DNA from 3 places in the Lysinibacillus sp. NPDC093190 genome. Region 2 is predicted to be linked to each of the others. Evidence: riboswitches for the same ligand, from Rfam matches in the RefSeq annotation. Region 2 holds a riboswitch; each other region holds the start of a gene.
The links. A riboswitch is a leader RNA that binds a small molecule or an ion and turns the genes downstream of it on or off. The one in region 2 is predicted to bind S-adenosylmethionine.
Positions count from the first base shown of each region.

Region 1: it holds a riboswitch for S-adenosylmethionine, as region 2 does, so the genes downstream of both, ACQKOF_RS03685 (cyclase family protein) here and ACQKOF_RS03105 (Na+/H+ antiporter NhaC family protein) in region 2, are expected to answer to the same signal.
Region 3: it holds a riboswitch for S-adenosylmethionine, as region 2 does, so the genes downstream of both, ACQKOF_RS08285 (MetQ/NlpA family ABC transporter substrate-binding protein) here and ACQKOF_RS03105 (Na+/H+ antiporter NhaC family protein) in region 2, are expected to answer to the same signal.

Region 1 covers NZ_JBNNVG010000003.1:31,128-36,013, reverse strand. The annotation lists gene ACQKOF_RS03700 (MFS transporter) at 1-636, shown strand, start outside; gene ACQKOF_RS03695 (SMI1/KNR4 family protein) at 700-1,251, opposite strand; gene ACQKOF_RS03690 (hypothetical protein) at 1,408-1,818, shown strand; SAM riboswitch class I at 1,966-2,070, shown strand; gene ACQKOF_RS03685 (cyclase family protein) at 2,171-2,908, shown strand; partial or broken gene ACQKOF_RS03680 (IS1182 family transposase) at 3,075-4,634, shown strand; gene ACQKOF_RS03675 (DedA family protein) at 4,754-4,886, opposite strand, start outside.
Region 2 covers NZ_JBNNVG010000002.1:228,455-233,340, forward strand. The annotation lists partial or broken gene ACQKOF_RS03085 (hypothetical protein) at 224-426, opposite strand; gene crcB (fluoride efflux transporter CrcB) at 1,000-1,365, shown strand; gene crcB (fluoride efflux transporter CrcB) at 1,359-1,688, shown strand; gene ACQKOF_RS03100 (hypothetical protein) at 1,718-2,065, shown strand; SAM riboswitch class I at 2,333-2,440, shown strand; gene ACQKOF_RS03105 (Na+/H+ antiporter NhaC family protein) at 2,549-3,844, shown strand; gene ACQKOF_RS03110 (DUF3951 domain-containing protein) at 4,012-4,170, opposite strand; gene ACQKOF_RS03115 (DUF2812 domain-containing protein) at 4,631-4,886, opposite strand, start outside.
Region 3 covers NZ_JBNNVG010000007.1:153,466-158,351, forward strand. The annotation lists gene ACQKOF_RS08280 (pyridoxal phosphate-dependent aminotransferase) at 1-1,010, shown strand, start outside; SAM riboswitch class I at 1,248-1,353, shown strand; gene ACQKOF_RS08285 (MetQ/NlpA family ABC transporter substrate-binding protein) at 1,548-2,381, shown strand; gene ACQKOF_RS08290 (methionine ABC transporter ATP-binding protein) at 2,487-3,512, shown strand; gene ACQKOF_RS08295 (methionine ABC transporter permease) at 3,505-4,176, shown strand; gene ACQKOF_RS08300 (enoyl-CoA hydratase/isomerase family protein) at 4,190-4,886, shown strand, end outside.

The DNA.
Region 1 (4,886 bases), on a different contig from region 2:
CTGCTTGTGCCTAGTCAATTATCGAAAGGCAATCCAATATCTATTCGCGATATCGGGAAAGTATTAGGGAATATACGAATGCTATTAATTCTCTTTATTACAGCAATCGGATATGGTGGCGTGTTTGTAGTGTACACATATGTTTCCCCTATATTAGAGCAATATATGGGCTATTCACCTCAAGCAATTGTCATTATATTAGTTGTATTTGGTATTTGTGTTGCTATCGGTAATACATTAGGTGGTCATTTTGCAAATAATAACCCTTTACGTTCTATCTTTATTATCTTTATTGGCTTAGCATTAGCACTACTCGGCATCGGCTTCTTTTTAGAATCATCGTTTATTGGATTAATGATGGTCTTTATGATGGGGCTATTTATGTTTATGAATGTACCGGGATTACAGCTTTATACCGTTCAACTTTCAGAAAAATATATACCATCAGCTATCTCAATGGCTTCAGCATTAAATATTTCGGCCTTTAACATTGGTATTTTTCTAGGTTCATACATCGGGGGATTCATCATTCGCCACCAATCATTAGCGCATACACCTGTATACGGATTCTTCATGGTGATGCTTGCCGCTGCTACTACGTTCCTATGGTTAATCTTCGATAGAAACAAACAATAGGTACGTTGCTTATAAGTAAAAAAATGCGAGGAAGGTGCTGTCTAAAATGCCCCTTCCTTTTTGCTATTTATTAGACTCAAGGAAAGTATCATCAAAATATGCCTTGAAATTTGGATACAGATAGTCTAATGACGATTGAATATCGGCATCATCATCAAATAAAATTTCATGTTCAATTTCATATATTGCACAATTTTCTTCATCAGCATTATTATTTAAATCAATACAAATTATTTTTCCATACTCTGTATCCCATGTAAATGGAAGATATCCTAAACTACATAATGATGGATTAAACATATCCCTTACGTTATTTAAAGGTTCTTCAATACTTTGGTCAGGTATTACACCAAAATAATGATGATACGTTGAAATAAAAGCTTTATACCATTCGGGAAAATTAAGTCCGAACTCTTTTTCTAACGTTTGAATATCTTCCTCTGTTACAGTGGAAGGAATCATTCTCCACATAGACCACTCTGCATCGATATCAGCTACTTTCATTTCTTCAGGTACGTCAGGGCACATCCACCTACAAAATCCTTCTTCAGACACCTGATTATAACGTTCATAGTAAACTTCAAAACCATTTTTTATGTATGCACGAATATCCATCTTAATAACTCCTTTTGAAAAAGAATAAATTGGTCAAGATTTAAGCCATTGAACTGAGCCCCTTTTACTCAGGCTTTTCAAAGCAGTAACCATTAACACCGAAAGTCTTTGTTGTACATAATATAGAGTATCAGCTATAGGATAGGAGGAATTTAGTTGTATTACAATCCTTATCCGTATTTTGTCTATCCTAATTATTATCCAGCATGGGCAATGGCAAATCAACCAACTACTCAACTACCTTCTAGACATCTAGCAATGCCAACAAACCCAACAAATAGAAGTCCATTTCCACCCGTCAATACAAATAGATTGAAGACTTCTGCGAAACGGATCAAGGCTATTATGCAGCAAGCACAATTACTTACAGATAAAATTGATGAATCCGAGCAATTTGCACATGATCTTATGAACGCAGCACAACAATCAAATAAAACAGAAGTTGAAAAATTAATTGCGTTAACAGGTATTACTTTAAAATTCGAAACGAACTATACACCAGATGGATTTCATATAACATTTACTGATAAGAGCTGTTGTAAGCTAACATTAATTTTGAATTGGTGAAGAGTTGGCCCTTTAAAGAGGGCCCTCTTTTTTTGCCTTTAGCATCTTTATGAATTTTAACCATGTATCCCTATTGAACTTGTAAACTATAAATAAATATGCTAAAGTGTTTGTAAACATTATTTCTGAAAATTCTTATATCGCATTTTCTTATCAAGAGAGACGGAGGGATTGGCCCTATGAAGTCTCAGCAACCAGCCTATAGGTATGGTGCTAATTCCAATTGGCGAAATTTAGCCTTGAAGATGAGAAGACTTACTTTAGTTGTTTTGCACAAGAGTCCTCTTTCTACAAGGAGGGCTCTTTTTTATTGTTGCATCCAAAAATAATTAAAAGAAAGCAGGAAGATATTATGGCAAACGAACTTTTACAAGCAATTCAACTATTGAAATCGAAAGAATGGGTGGATTTAACACATACATTTGGTCCTAATTCGCCCCACTTCTTTATGTTTGATGATGCAAAATTTGAAACATTATTTTCCCATGATGATGGCTTCTTTGCGCAGCAATTCACTTTCCCTGGGCAATACGGAACACATATCGATCCACCTATCCATTTTGTGCGAGATACGCGCTATTTAGAAGAATTGGAGCTAAAAGAACTAGTCCTACCACTAATCGTTATCGATAAATCTAAGGAAGCCGAAATTAATAACGACTTCACATTAAGTGTTCAAGATATTCTTGATTTTGAGGCTGAATATGGGGAAATCGAAGCAGGTACCTTCGTTGCGTTGCGTACGGATTGGAGTAAACGTTGGCCAGATAAAGAGGCTTTCAGTAACAAGGATGCGGATGGTAATAATCATATTCCTGGTTGGGGATTAGAAGCATTACAATTTTTATTCAACGAACGAAAAGTAAGTGCTATTGGCCACGAAACTTTTGATACAGATTCAGCAGCTGATTTTCGTAAAAATGGTAAGCTAGATGGCGAATATTTTGTGCTTGAGCAAGATACTTACCAAATTGAGCTTATGACAAATTTGGATAAGCTACCTCCAAAAGGCGCTGCTATATTCAATATTGTGCCAAAGCCTGAGAAAGCCTCTGGATTCCCTGTGCGTTCATTTGCAATATTGCCTTAATATAGCAAAAGGGGCTGGGACAAAACCCATCTCTAAACTAAAAAGCCGGTGAAATTTTACGATCAGTAAAATTTCACCGGCTTTAAATTTTTTTCATAAAAAAATAAGGACCACTTCTGATAAAATTAGGTCACCACAACAAAATTATACAGAAAGAAGGATCCTTATGTTTAAAGATTATAACATGAATCAATTAGTTTTGCCTTTAGATTTAGAAGTGAAGTTACAAAAGAATGATATTGCCTTCCATGTCCACCATTTAGTCGAAAGTATCCCGCCCGAAGCGTTTAAACTATTCCTTCGAAATGAGGGCTGTCCTGCCTACCATCCACGCATGATGCTTAAAATTATCTTATGTGCCTACACGCAATCTGTCTTCTCAGGGCGCAAAATTGAAGCGCTTTTAAAAGATAGTCTTCGGATGATGTGGCTAGCTCAAGGGTATGAACCAACCTACCGCACAATCAACCGATTCCGTGTCCATCCAGAGGTGAAAGAGTTGATTCGTCAATGCTTCGTTCAATTCCGCTGCCAGCTGGTACAGGAAGAATTAATTGATCAAGAAGCTATTTTTATTGATGGAACAAAGATTGAAGCGAATGCGAACAAATTTACATTCGTGTGGAAAAAGTCGATTGAGAAATATCATAACGGACTAATTGAAAAGTCAAACCAGCTATACGATGAGCTGCTTGAAAAAGAAATCATGCCAGAAATTGAACGGGAAAATGAAAAGGAATTAGCATTGGAAGACCTCGCTCAAATGGTCGAAAAAGTAGATGAAGTGATTTCTGAATATGATCGAAAAATTGAGGACTCATCGGATGTAGCAGAGCGAAAGGCTTTAAGAACGGAACGGAAATTCCCAAAGCTAGCTCGCAAACAATTAATCGACTATATTGAACGCAAACTAAAATATCAAAGAGACTTCGAAATCTTTAACGAACGAAATAGTTATTCGAAAACAGACCCGGATGCGACATTTATGCGTATGAAAGATGACTATATGAAAAATGGTCAATTGAAGGCAGGTTATAACATACAAGTGGCTACAGAAGGTCAGTATGCGTTTGCCTACAGTATTTTTCCGAACCCAACGGATACACGTACATTAATCCCATTTTTAGATGAAATCGAACAACATTATTTTAAGTTACCAAAACACATCGTCGCAGATGCCGGATATGGCAGTGAACAAAATTATGATGATATCCTTTCCAATCGTAAGCGAGAAGCCTTAATCACGTACAACATGTATTTAAAAGAACAGAAGAAAAAGTATAAGCAAAACGAATTCAATACAGCGAACTGGGATTATGATGAAGAAAATGATCGATACACTTGCCCAAACCAACAACAGCTTGTATTTAAATATCGTACCACGAAAACGGATAAGTATGATTTCACGCGTGAGTTTAAGGTATACGAATGTGAAGACTGTTCCGGATGCCCCCTCCGTTCATTATGTACAAAAGCAAAAGAAGGAAATAATCGTAAGTTAATGGTGAATGAGAAGTGGGAACAACAAAAAGAATATGTGAGAGCAAAGCTTTCAGAAGAAAAAACGAGTACCATTTATCGTCAACGCAAAATTGACGTGGAACCAGTTTTTGGATTCTTGAAGGCTAATTTGCGTTTCACTCGATTTTCTGTACGAGGAAAATCGAAGGTTGAAAACGAGATGGGCCTCGCATTAATGGCCGTGAATTTAAGAAAATTCACAGCCATTAGCTAAGAGCTATATGGAGACAACATAAAAAATAGAGAAATCCGAATTTGAATTCATTCAAATTCGGATTTCTCACTAATTGAAGCTAGTTTTGTCCCAGCCTCTTTCTTAATCATTTATTTCGGGAAATTCCTTTTTTTGAAAACCACATAAACGATCAACATAATTATTATGAACAATACTATAAGATAAATGCTGTAGCGGGATAAATATAACCCAACATAATGCCATTTCTCTCCAAGTACCTTC
Region 2 (4,886 bases):
GAAACACGTTCGCCTGTTACACTACTTGTGTTAAGTAGGGTCTAAATCAATTTAACGGAACAAATTAAAGGTTTATCGGAGCAATTTCAAGATTTATCGCCCTAATTTTTAAATTTATCGCCCAACTTTAATTTAACACCTAACTATTTTAATTTATCGCTCAACTTTTTTTATTTATCACCCAACTTTTTTAATTTATTGCCCAACTTTTTTAATTTATTGCCTAAATTTTTAAATTTATCGCCCAACTTCCCAATAAAATCAAAGAATAGCTAACCCTGCGAGCCATTAGACTTTCACCCTCTTGAATAGCAAATACGGAGACTGTTCCCTGATTTCCATTAAGGGTGTAAAAATGCTGTCCATCTTTGATCACTCTAACATCCATCGGCAGTCCTGGAGCTGTACTATAGGTGTACTGGTAATATCCCAATGCCACCATCTACGTCCTTAGCAAGTTGAATATAAGAGACACGCACGCCAAACTGAAACGTCTTTCGCTGTTTTGAATTTTACTGTGTGCTTTCCAAGGCACCAGCTCTATAACAATAATAATATTATTTAGTAATTTATTATTTAGTAATTAATTATTAATTAGTAGTGACGGGTTTTCCCTAAATGGATTTTCAGTCAACGGTGTAATAGTGTTTGAATACTAAAGAGTTTCCCGTTCCGAACTACTGAGATAATAATTACGCCTCCTTGCTAGTTATATACATATTAAGAGATGATATAGGGACATTAACTACGAAGTATATTGGCAGGAAATATATTAGTCGACAATATATATAATATTCAAGAAGTCAAAATAAACTATAGAACAAAAACATTTGAACCAAAGCTGGCAAAACGGTATAAGATATAATGAAAAGGGTTATGGCATTCTCCATATGAGCTCTCTTTGATATATTTGAATCCATATAACTACAGAAATATATCGAAAATGGGTATCTCATGATACACTTTTTAATATAGACATTTTAGTAAGGAGTCTTTACTTTGAAATCATTTATAGCTATTGGAATTGGCGGATTTTTGGGTGCCATCTGTCGATACAGCCTTGGTCTAGCACTTTCAAATAACGGTGGTTTTCCATTTGCGACACTTTGCATAAACTTAATTGGCTGCTTTTGTTTAGCATGGCTATTTACAATGTTTACAAAGCGTACGCCTATTATTTTAGGAATTGGTACTGGCTTTTTTGGTGCCTTTACAACCTTTTCGACATTTTCTTTAGAAACGCTATTACTTTTACAGGATAGTAAATGGCTACAAGCCGGTTTTTATATTTTAGTGAGTGTATTTGGCGGTTTAGCTTGTGCATGGCTAGGATTTAAGCTAGCAAAGGGGCGCATCGTATGGTAATTATTGGTATCGGTGGATTTTTGGGTGCACTAACGAGATTTTATCTAGGAAAATTGATTGTCCATACATACCCATGGACAACATTTTTAATCAATATAACGGGTTCTTTTGCACTTGGCTTTCTATTTGCATTACATCCTAGTGATTGGATTTGGCATTTTATAGGGATTGGTTTTTTAGGGGCCTATACGACTTTTTCAACATTTGGTTTTGAATGTTTACAGCTCTTGGAGCAGAAAAAATGGGGACAAGCGATTGTTTATATATGCACTACAATTTTATTCGGTTTACTTTTCGCTGCACTTGGCTTTTTCCTTGTGTAGTAGCATTTTTGAGAAATAGAGGTGATTTTGTGACACAGCCATCAATCGAACAATTACAAGCGCTTGAAGTTGAAGTTGAACAAACACTATATACTTTAATCGACCTAGAACTAGAAGAAAACTTTCCAGAAATGAATACCCGCTTTGCTCAATTACTTGCAAAGGTACAGGCTGCACAGTTAATCGATTATAAACTAGACGTCCTCGTTGATCCTCAAGCATTTGCAACAGAAACATGTATTCTACTTCAAAGTTTAATAGAGGCAAAGTCTAGACCACATAAAAGACAACGACTTCTAACACATCGTATGATTTTAAAAATATGGCTGCGTAAAAATCAACGCTTTATGACGGAGTTTTTACCACAAATGTTTTAGGCGCCTCTCGATGTCTCAAGGGACGCCTCCTTTTAAAGTTGCAATTGTTTCAACACTTCTTTTATTTTCCCTTCAATTGTTTCATCAAATTTCTATAGCATACAAAAAATCGCAGTTTCCTATCCTCTGATCCCTGTTATTTGTTCAAATTTCCTCCATAAATATTTCAGAATGTAACTTTGAAGTAAAGTTTGAATAAAAATATGTTGCAAATATTGATTTTTTATTTTAATATTTATTATTGTGAAAAAAGAATAATATTTTTGCTTCTTATCAAGAGAGATGGAGGGACTGGCCCGATGAAATCTCGGCAGCGGAACTTATGATTTAAGTTACTGTGCCAAATCCAGCAGGCAAAGGCTTGATAGATAAGAGGAGTGTTTTATAGATATAAGGCCTCTTCTTGTTGGTACAAGAAGAGGCCTTTTTTTCGTAAAAAGAATGGACAAAAGACGTGTCCAATTTTATTTTTTGGAGGTAGACATGAAGAAAGGGAATCCATGGGCGCTGATCCCATTTGTTGTTTTTTTGATTTTATTTATTGGTTCAGGGGTTATTACAGGTGATTTTTATGCCTTTCCTGTCATTGTAGCCATTTCCATTTCAGGCGCTGTGGCTCTGGCGATGAATCGAAAAGAATCGTTTGCGCAAAAGGTTGATATTTTTTGCAAAGGCGCAGGTAATTTAAATGTCATGCTGATGGTTGTTATTTTTCTCTTGGCTGGGGCCTTTTCAGAGGTAGCAAAAGGCATGGGGGCAGTGGACTCCACTGTTAACTTTGCTTTATCGGTCGTTCCACCAAACTTGCTTGTCGTAGGCCTGTTCATCATTGCCTGCTTTATCTCCCTGTCAATGGGTACATCGGTAGGAACGATTGTTGCACTGGCGCCAATTGGAGTTGGGATAAGCGGGCATATCGACCTTTCCATGGCTTTAGTAATGGCAGCGATTGTTGGCGGTTCGATGTTTGGCGATAATTTATCTTTTATTTCAGATACAACAATTACTGCTGTTCGTTCACAGGGTGCACAAATGAAGGATAAATTTAAAGTGAATTTTTGGATTGTGTTGCCGGCAGCTATTGTAACGAGCATTATTTTAGGGTTTATCACAATGGGTGAAACGGCACAAGTGGAACATTTAAGCTATAGTTGGGTAAAAATTATTCCCTATGTTTTGGTTATTATTTTAGCGTTAGCTGGAATGAATGTTTTCCTTGTTCTAGCATTTGGGATTGTTCTCGCTGGGGCTGTTGGCTTAGCGGATAGCAGCTATCATTTAATGAGCCTTTTCCAAAAGATTGGTGAAGGAATGGCAGGCATGTATGAAATGGCATTTCTTGCGATATTAATAGCTGGCATGGTGGAGGTTATTAAGTTTAACGGAGGAATTGACTTTCTGCTTCACCTTGCGACACGAAGAATTAAATCGAAAAAAGGTGCTGAATTTGGCATTGCTGGCCTAGTTGGCCTAACTAATTTATCTACGGCCAATAATACGATTGCTATTTTAATTGCTGGTCCGCTTGCAAAAAATATTGCTGAACAGTATGGGATTGAGCCAAGAAAGTCTGCAAGTATATTAGACATTTTCTCCTGTACGATCCAAGGCATACTGCCATACGGAGCCCAATTCCTGGCAGCCGCAAGCGTAGCTGGAATATCGCCAGTGAGCATGCTGCAATACTCTTTCTATCCAATCCTTATAGGAATTTGTGGAATTATCGCTATCCTTATCGGATACCCGAAAGAAAAGAAAGCCCGAACTTCATCACTTTAAAAAGTAGTGATTTTACATTAAAATAATCCAATTGTTTTGAAAAAAAATTAATCAAAACGATTGGATTTTTTATTTGAGGCAAGTCTGCAAGCTCGCTTTAATTAAATTAAGTTGGCACCTGTTAAAATTACCGTACTTTTTGAGGATTGAACCACTCACTTAAAAGTTCAATTGTCATGTTTTCCTCCTCCATTCATGGCATCATCATATGGTGTATAGGTCATAGTAGGTACTTTCTTTTTCACAAAAACGCGATAAATTGCACGAACCAAAATGCTTGAAAAAATCAGACTTACAATAAGCGCAACGCTATTCCCAATATTCATTCCATCTTATCCTTTCTCACCAAGTAGTTAGTTATGGTTTTCCTATTTTGTAGGCGTACTACCAATTAATGTAGGCAACTGTACTATTATATTGTCATCAAACATTGGACATGCTCAGATTGTAAAAATAATTATCCCAAAACACACTTAATTATATGATATTTCGACAATAAGTCAGTTTTTCCTGTAGTTCGGTGCATCTATTTCTTTTTCAGCAAAAACTTCATTACTGCAGGCATTCGCCGTGCCATTTCTTTCAAAGAAGTTGCTGTTTTTTTGCACTTCGCTTTCGTACAAAAAACATCTGTTCCCCGACGCCCCCAGGAAAGCCCCAGTTGGAACGGAAATCAATCCCCTCGTTTTGCCGAACCCCCTTACTTTATTTAATAGCATAATTTCATTGACACACTAATTTTCAACAACATGAAAAAACAGCTGATAAGCTTCAGCTGTTCGTTCTTTATATATGCTTAGATTTCAATCGTAGGTTTTTCCACATATGATAGTAAACTCCACCAGAAGTCATCACTGCTGGAACAGTAAAAACAAAGGAATATGTAAATCCTTGCTCTGCAATGTGTTGAATTATCCCAGTGGTAAATGTCATAAATACCCACAAAACCATCGTTATAGCAAGAGCAATGGATGCTGCTAGATTTACAGGCTTTGCAAGACGCGCTAATTTATCAATAGAAGACTCAGCGTCACTATAAATG
Region 3 (4,886 bases), on a different contig from region 2:
AGGCAGCAGAAAATCCTCAAAATCATAAATACTCTCCATTTCGTGGCATAGTAGAATTACGCCAAGCAGCAGCAAGCTTCTACAAGCGTGAATACAATGTTGACATTGACCCTGAAACAGAGGTAGCTATTCTCGGTGGTACGAAAATCGGTCTTGTTGAGCTACCGTTAGCCGTTTTAAATCCCGGTGATACAATGCTATTACCGGATCCAGGATATCCAGATTACTTATCTGGTGTTATATTAGGTGATGTAAATTTTGAAGTCATGCCACTTTTTGCAGAAAATAATTTCCTACCTGATTATAATGCTTTATCCGATGAAGTAAAAGAAAAGGCAAAGCTTCTTTACTTGAATTACCCGAATAACCCAACTGGTGGTACTGCAACACTTGAATTTTTCGAGGAAACAGTACGCTTTGCAAAAGAGCACAATATTATCGTATCACATGATTTTGCCTACGGTGCGATTGGGTTTGACGGCAATAGACCTATCAGTTTCCTGCAAGCAGACGGTGCGAAAGATGTCGGTATTGAAATGTATACATTATCCAAAACGTACAATATGGCAGGCTGGCGCATTGGTTTTGCAGTTGGTAACCCCGATATTGTTGCAGCCATTAACCTTATTCAAGATCATCTATTTTGTAGTCAATTTCCTGCAGTGCAACAAGCCGCGGCAGTTGCACTTACTGCTTCCCAGAGTTGCGCGGATGGACTAAGAGCGACTTACGAGCGTCGGCGAAACGTCCTGATTGAGGAAGCTCAGCGAATTGGTTGGCAAGTAACAGCACCGAGAGGCTCTTTCTTTGCATGGCTCCCTGTTCCATTAGGTTTTACGAGTGAACAATTTGCCGATTTATTGCTCGACAAAGCTGATATCGCAGTAGCTGCAGGCAATGGCTTCGGTCAATATGGTGAAGGCTATGTGCGGGTTGGCTTACTTGTTAGCGAAGACCGCTTATGTGAAGCGATCAGCAGAATTGAAAAATTAAACTTATTTAGCTCATGAACATTTCAATCCCCCTACCTGACTAGACTCTACCCGAAAAACTGTTCCATTAGCTCAACTTGCTATGGGAACAGTTTTTCATTTCACTATCTTTTTTAGTTGCTCCAGCCCTTCTTCTAGCGGATTCTGTTTCAACTAAATATTATAATAAAATAAAAAATTTTAAAAATTCGATTGACTTACTATATCCTATAATTTATATTAGTTCTATCGGATTTACAAAAAAATATTATAAATCTCTTATCAAGAGTAGCTGAGGGACTGGCCCTATGAAGCTCGGCAACCTCCTTTTTTTAAGGAAGGTGCTAAATCCTGCAAACGATCATCGTTTGAAAGATAAGAGAGGACACTTTTTCATGAGCCTCTCTTAATTTTTTAAGAGAGTTTTTTTTATCTTCATTTATATGAAGATAAAAGCCTCCGGCGGATGTCACGGATTTTGAATTGTGCTAGCACAATTCAAAATCCGGACGGCAATTACGCCAAGGCGAAATTGTTTTTTTAAAAACCGATAAAACAACTTTGGAGGTATGTTTCATGAAAAAGAAAAACAAAATTTTATTAGGTTTAGCGAGTCTCACATTGGTAGCAGCATTAGTAGGCTGTGGTACTAAAGAAGATAGTAAAGATAGTCAAAGTAAGGCTATTAATGAACATAAAATTGTAGTAGGTGTAACTTCTGGTCCACACGAGCAAATTGCAGAGGTTGCTGCAAAAGTTGCCAAAGAACAGGGCTTAGAGGTAGAAGTAAAATCTTTCTCTGATTATGTTTTACCAAATACATCGTTAGCCGAGGGTGATCTTGATGTAAATAGCTATCAACACAAGCCATTCCTCGATACATTTAACAAAGATCACAATACAGATTTAGTGCCAGTAGGAAAAACAATTTTAAATCCTTTAGGCATTTACTCTGAAAAATATAAATCACTCGATGAAGTACCTGATGGTGCAACATTCGGATTGCCAAATGATCCAACGAACGGAGCTCGTGCCCTATTTGTCCTTCAAGAGGCCGGCTATATTAAATTAAAAGACGGTACCGGCTTAACAGCATCTATTCGCGATGTGGAAGAAAATAAAAAGAATTTAAAATTCATAGAATTAGAAGCTGCACAAATTCCAAAACAGCTTAGTGAAGTAGATGTGGCAGCTATTAATACGAACTTCGCTCTTGATGCTGGCATTAATCCTAAAAAAGATTCAATCCTTTTAGAATCTACTGACTCTCCTTATGTGAATTACATTGCAGTCCGTGCTGAAAACGAAGACGACCCAACAATCAAAAAATTCGTTGAAGCTTATCAATCTGATGAAGTACGTAAATTTATAGAAGAAAAATTCCAAGGTTCTGTAATTCCAAGCTGGTAAGTGACAATTAAGGACCCTTCATAAAATCGAGAATCTGCAAGACTCCTACAGGAAAGCTAGCAGATTCTTGCTTTATAGAAGGTCTTAGAAAGGAGATATCACAGTATGATTCAATTAGAAAATATAACAAAAGAATTTAAAACTAAAAAAGGTATCGTCAAAGCAATAGATGGTATTAACTTACATGTCAAAAAAGGTGAAATTCATGGAGTTATTGGCTATAGTGGCGCAGGAAAAAGTACCCTTATTCGCTGTGTCAATTTATTAGAGCGTCCAACAACAGGAAAGGTATTGATTGATCATGTAGATATTACTTCCCTTTCTCTAAACGACCTCCGCAAAACCCGTCAAAAAATCGGGATGATCTTCCAGCATTTTAACCTCTTAAAAACAGCGACTGTTTACAACAATATTTCGGTACCATTAAAGCTTCTTGGCTATAACGACTCCGAAGTAAAAAAACGCGTTGCAAAATATGCAGAAATTGTTGGCCTAACAGAGAAATTAGATAGTTATCCTAGCCAGCTTTCAGGTGGTCAAAAACAACGTGTCGCTATTGCACGTGCCCTTGCCCAAGAGCCTGAGATTTTGCTCAGTGATGAAGCGACAAGTGCACTCGATCCTGAAACAACTGACGCCATTCTTGAGCTTCTCTTGAAAATTAATCGTGAGCTAGGCATCACTATTTTACTCATTACACATGAAATGAATGTTATACAAAAAATTTGCGATGATGTATCCGTTCTTGAATCAGGGACAGTTGTGGAATATGGCTCTGCTATAGAACTATTTTCGAAGCCTCAGCATCCAACGACCCGAAAGTTTTTAAATACCATTTCTCAACGTAATTTATCCCCTTCCCTTATCGAGCAATTAAATGTTTCGGGAAGTGTTATTCGTTTAACATTCCTTGGTGAGAGTACAGGAAAACCATTACTTGCAGAAGTGAGCAAAGTTTATGATGTTCAACCAAATATTTTAACAGCCAATATCATTGAATTAAAAAACGGCATTGTCGGTAATATTGTCGTGCATCTACACGGTGAGGCACATATCGTAGAAAAAGCACTTAAGTATTTTGCAGAAAATGGGGTAAGCGTTGAAGAATTAGGAGGCGAATTAAATGAATAGCATTCAAAGCTTCTTTGCAGATTGGTCAGATGTTATTGGGAAATCCATTATCGAAACCTTCCAAATGGTCGGGATTTCATTATTCTTTTCTATTTTAATTGGGATTCCGTTAGGGCTTTTAATCGTTTTAACTCGTCCGGGGCAATCGTTTGAAAATAAATTTCTCTATCAATTTTTCAATTTATTTATTAATATTATTCGCTCTGTACCGTTCATTATTTTACTATTCTTCATTTTACCGTTCACGAAGCTAATCGTTGGCACAACTATTGGTGTAAAAGGTGTTATTGTGCCGCTTGTTGTTTATACAGCGCCTTATATTGCGCGCCTTATGGAAACGGCACTTTTAGAAGTTGATCCAGGTGTTGTGGAAGCTTATACAGCAATGGGTATTAAACGTCGTCATATTATTTGGAATGTCTTACTACGTGAGGCTCGCCCATCCATTATTTTGGGCTTAACGATTGCCACAATCGGTCTTATAGGCGCAACAGCAATGGCAGGAATGGTTGGTGCTGGTGGTTTAGGTGACCTTGCATACCGTTACGGGCATTTACGATATGAGGTCGATGTGATGTATGCGACAGTGTTTATCTTAATCATCCTTGTTCAGATTATTCAATCAATAGGTAACCGCTTTGCCGTGAAGCTAAAGAAAGATTAGTAGGAGGATTACGATGACAAATGAAATTTATGTAGAGAAAAATGGCTATATCGCTACCCTGGTGTTAAATCGACCTGAAAAACGCAACTCTTTATCGAAAGCTATGTTCCAAACCATTTTAGATAATCTTGAAGCTTTACGTACAGATTCTTCTATTAAAATCTTAATTATTCGTGGTGTTAATGAAGTTGCCTTTTCTTCAGGTGCAGATATTAGCGAGTTTTTAGACATTCGTCATGCAACCAATCATGCAAAAGACTATAATGATTTAGCATTAAAAGCCATTGATGCTCTTTATAAATTTCCACACCCTACAATTGCCATGATTCAAGGCGTAGCTATTGGCGGTGGCTTAGAGCTAGCCAACGCTTGTGATTTCCGACTAGCAACACCTAAGAGTAAGCTTGGCATCACCGCAGCGAACATCGGTATCATCTACAATCTTGAAAGTACAAAGCGTCTAATGAACATCGTAGGTGCGGCAAAAGCAAAGGAAATATTATATACAGCGAATATTTTCACAGCTGACGAAGGTAAAAATATCGGTTTAATTACTGCCTTATATGAGCCAGAGGATATTGAAAACGCGACAATTCAGTTCGCTAATCATTTATTAAGTAAATCCTCTGTTGCAAATGCTGGCATAAAAAAAATCATTCAAGCCATTATCGATGGTGAAAATGAAGAAAGTGAAGAGTTAGCTCAAATGA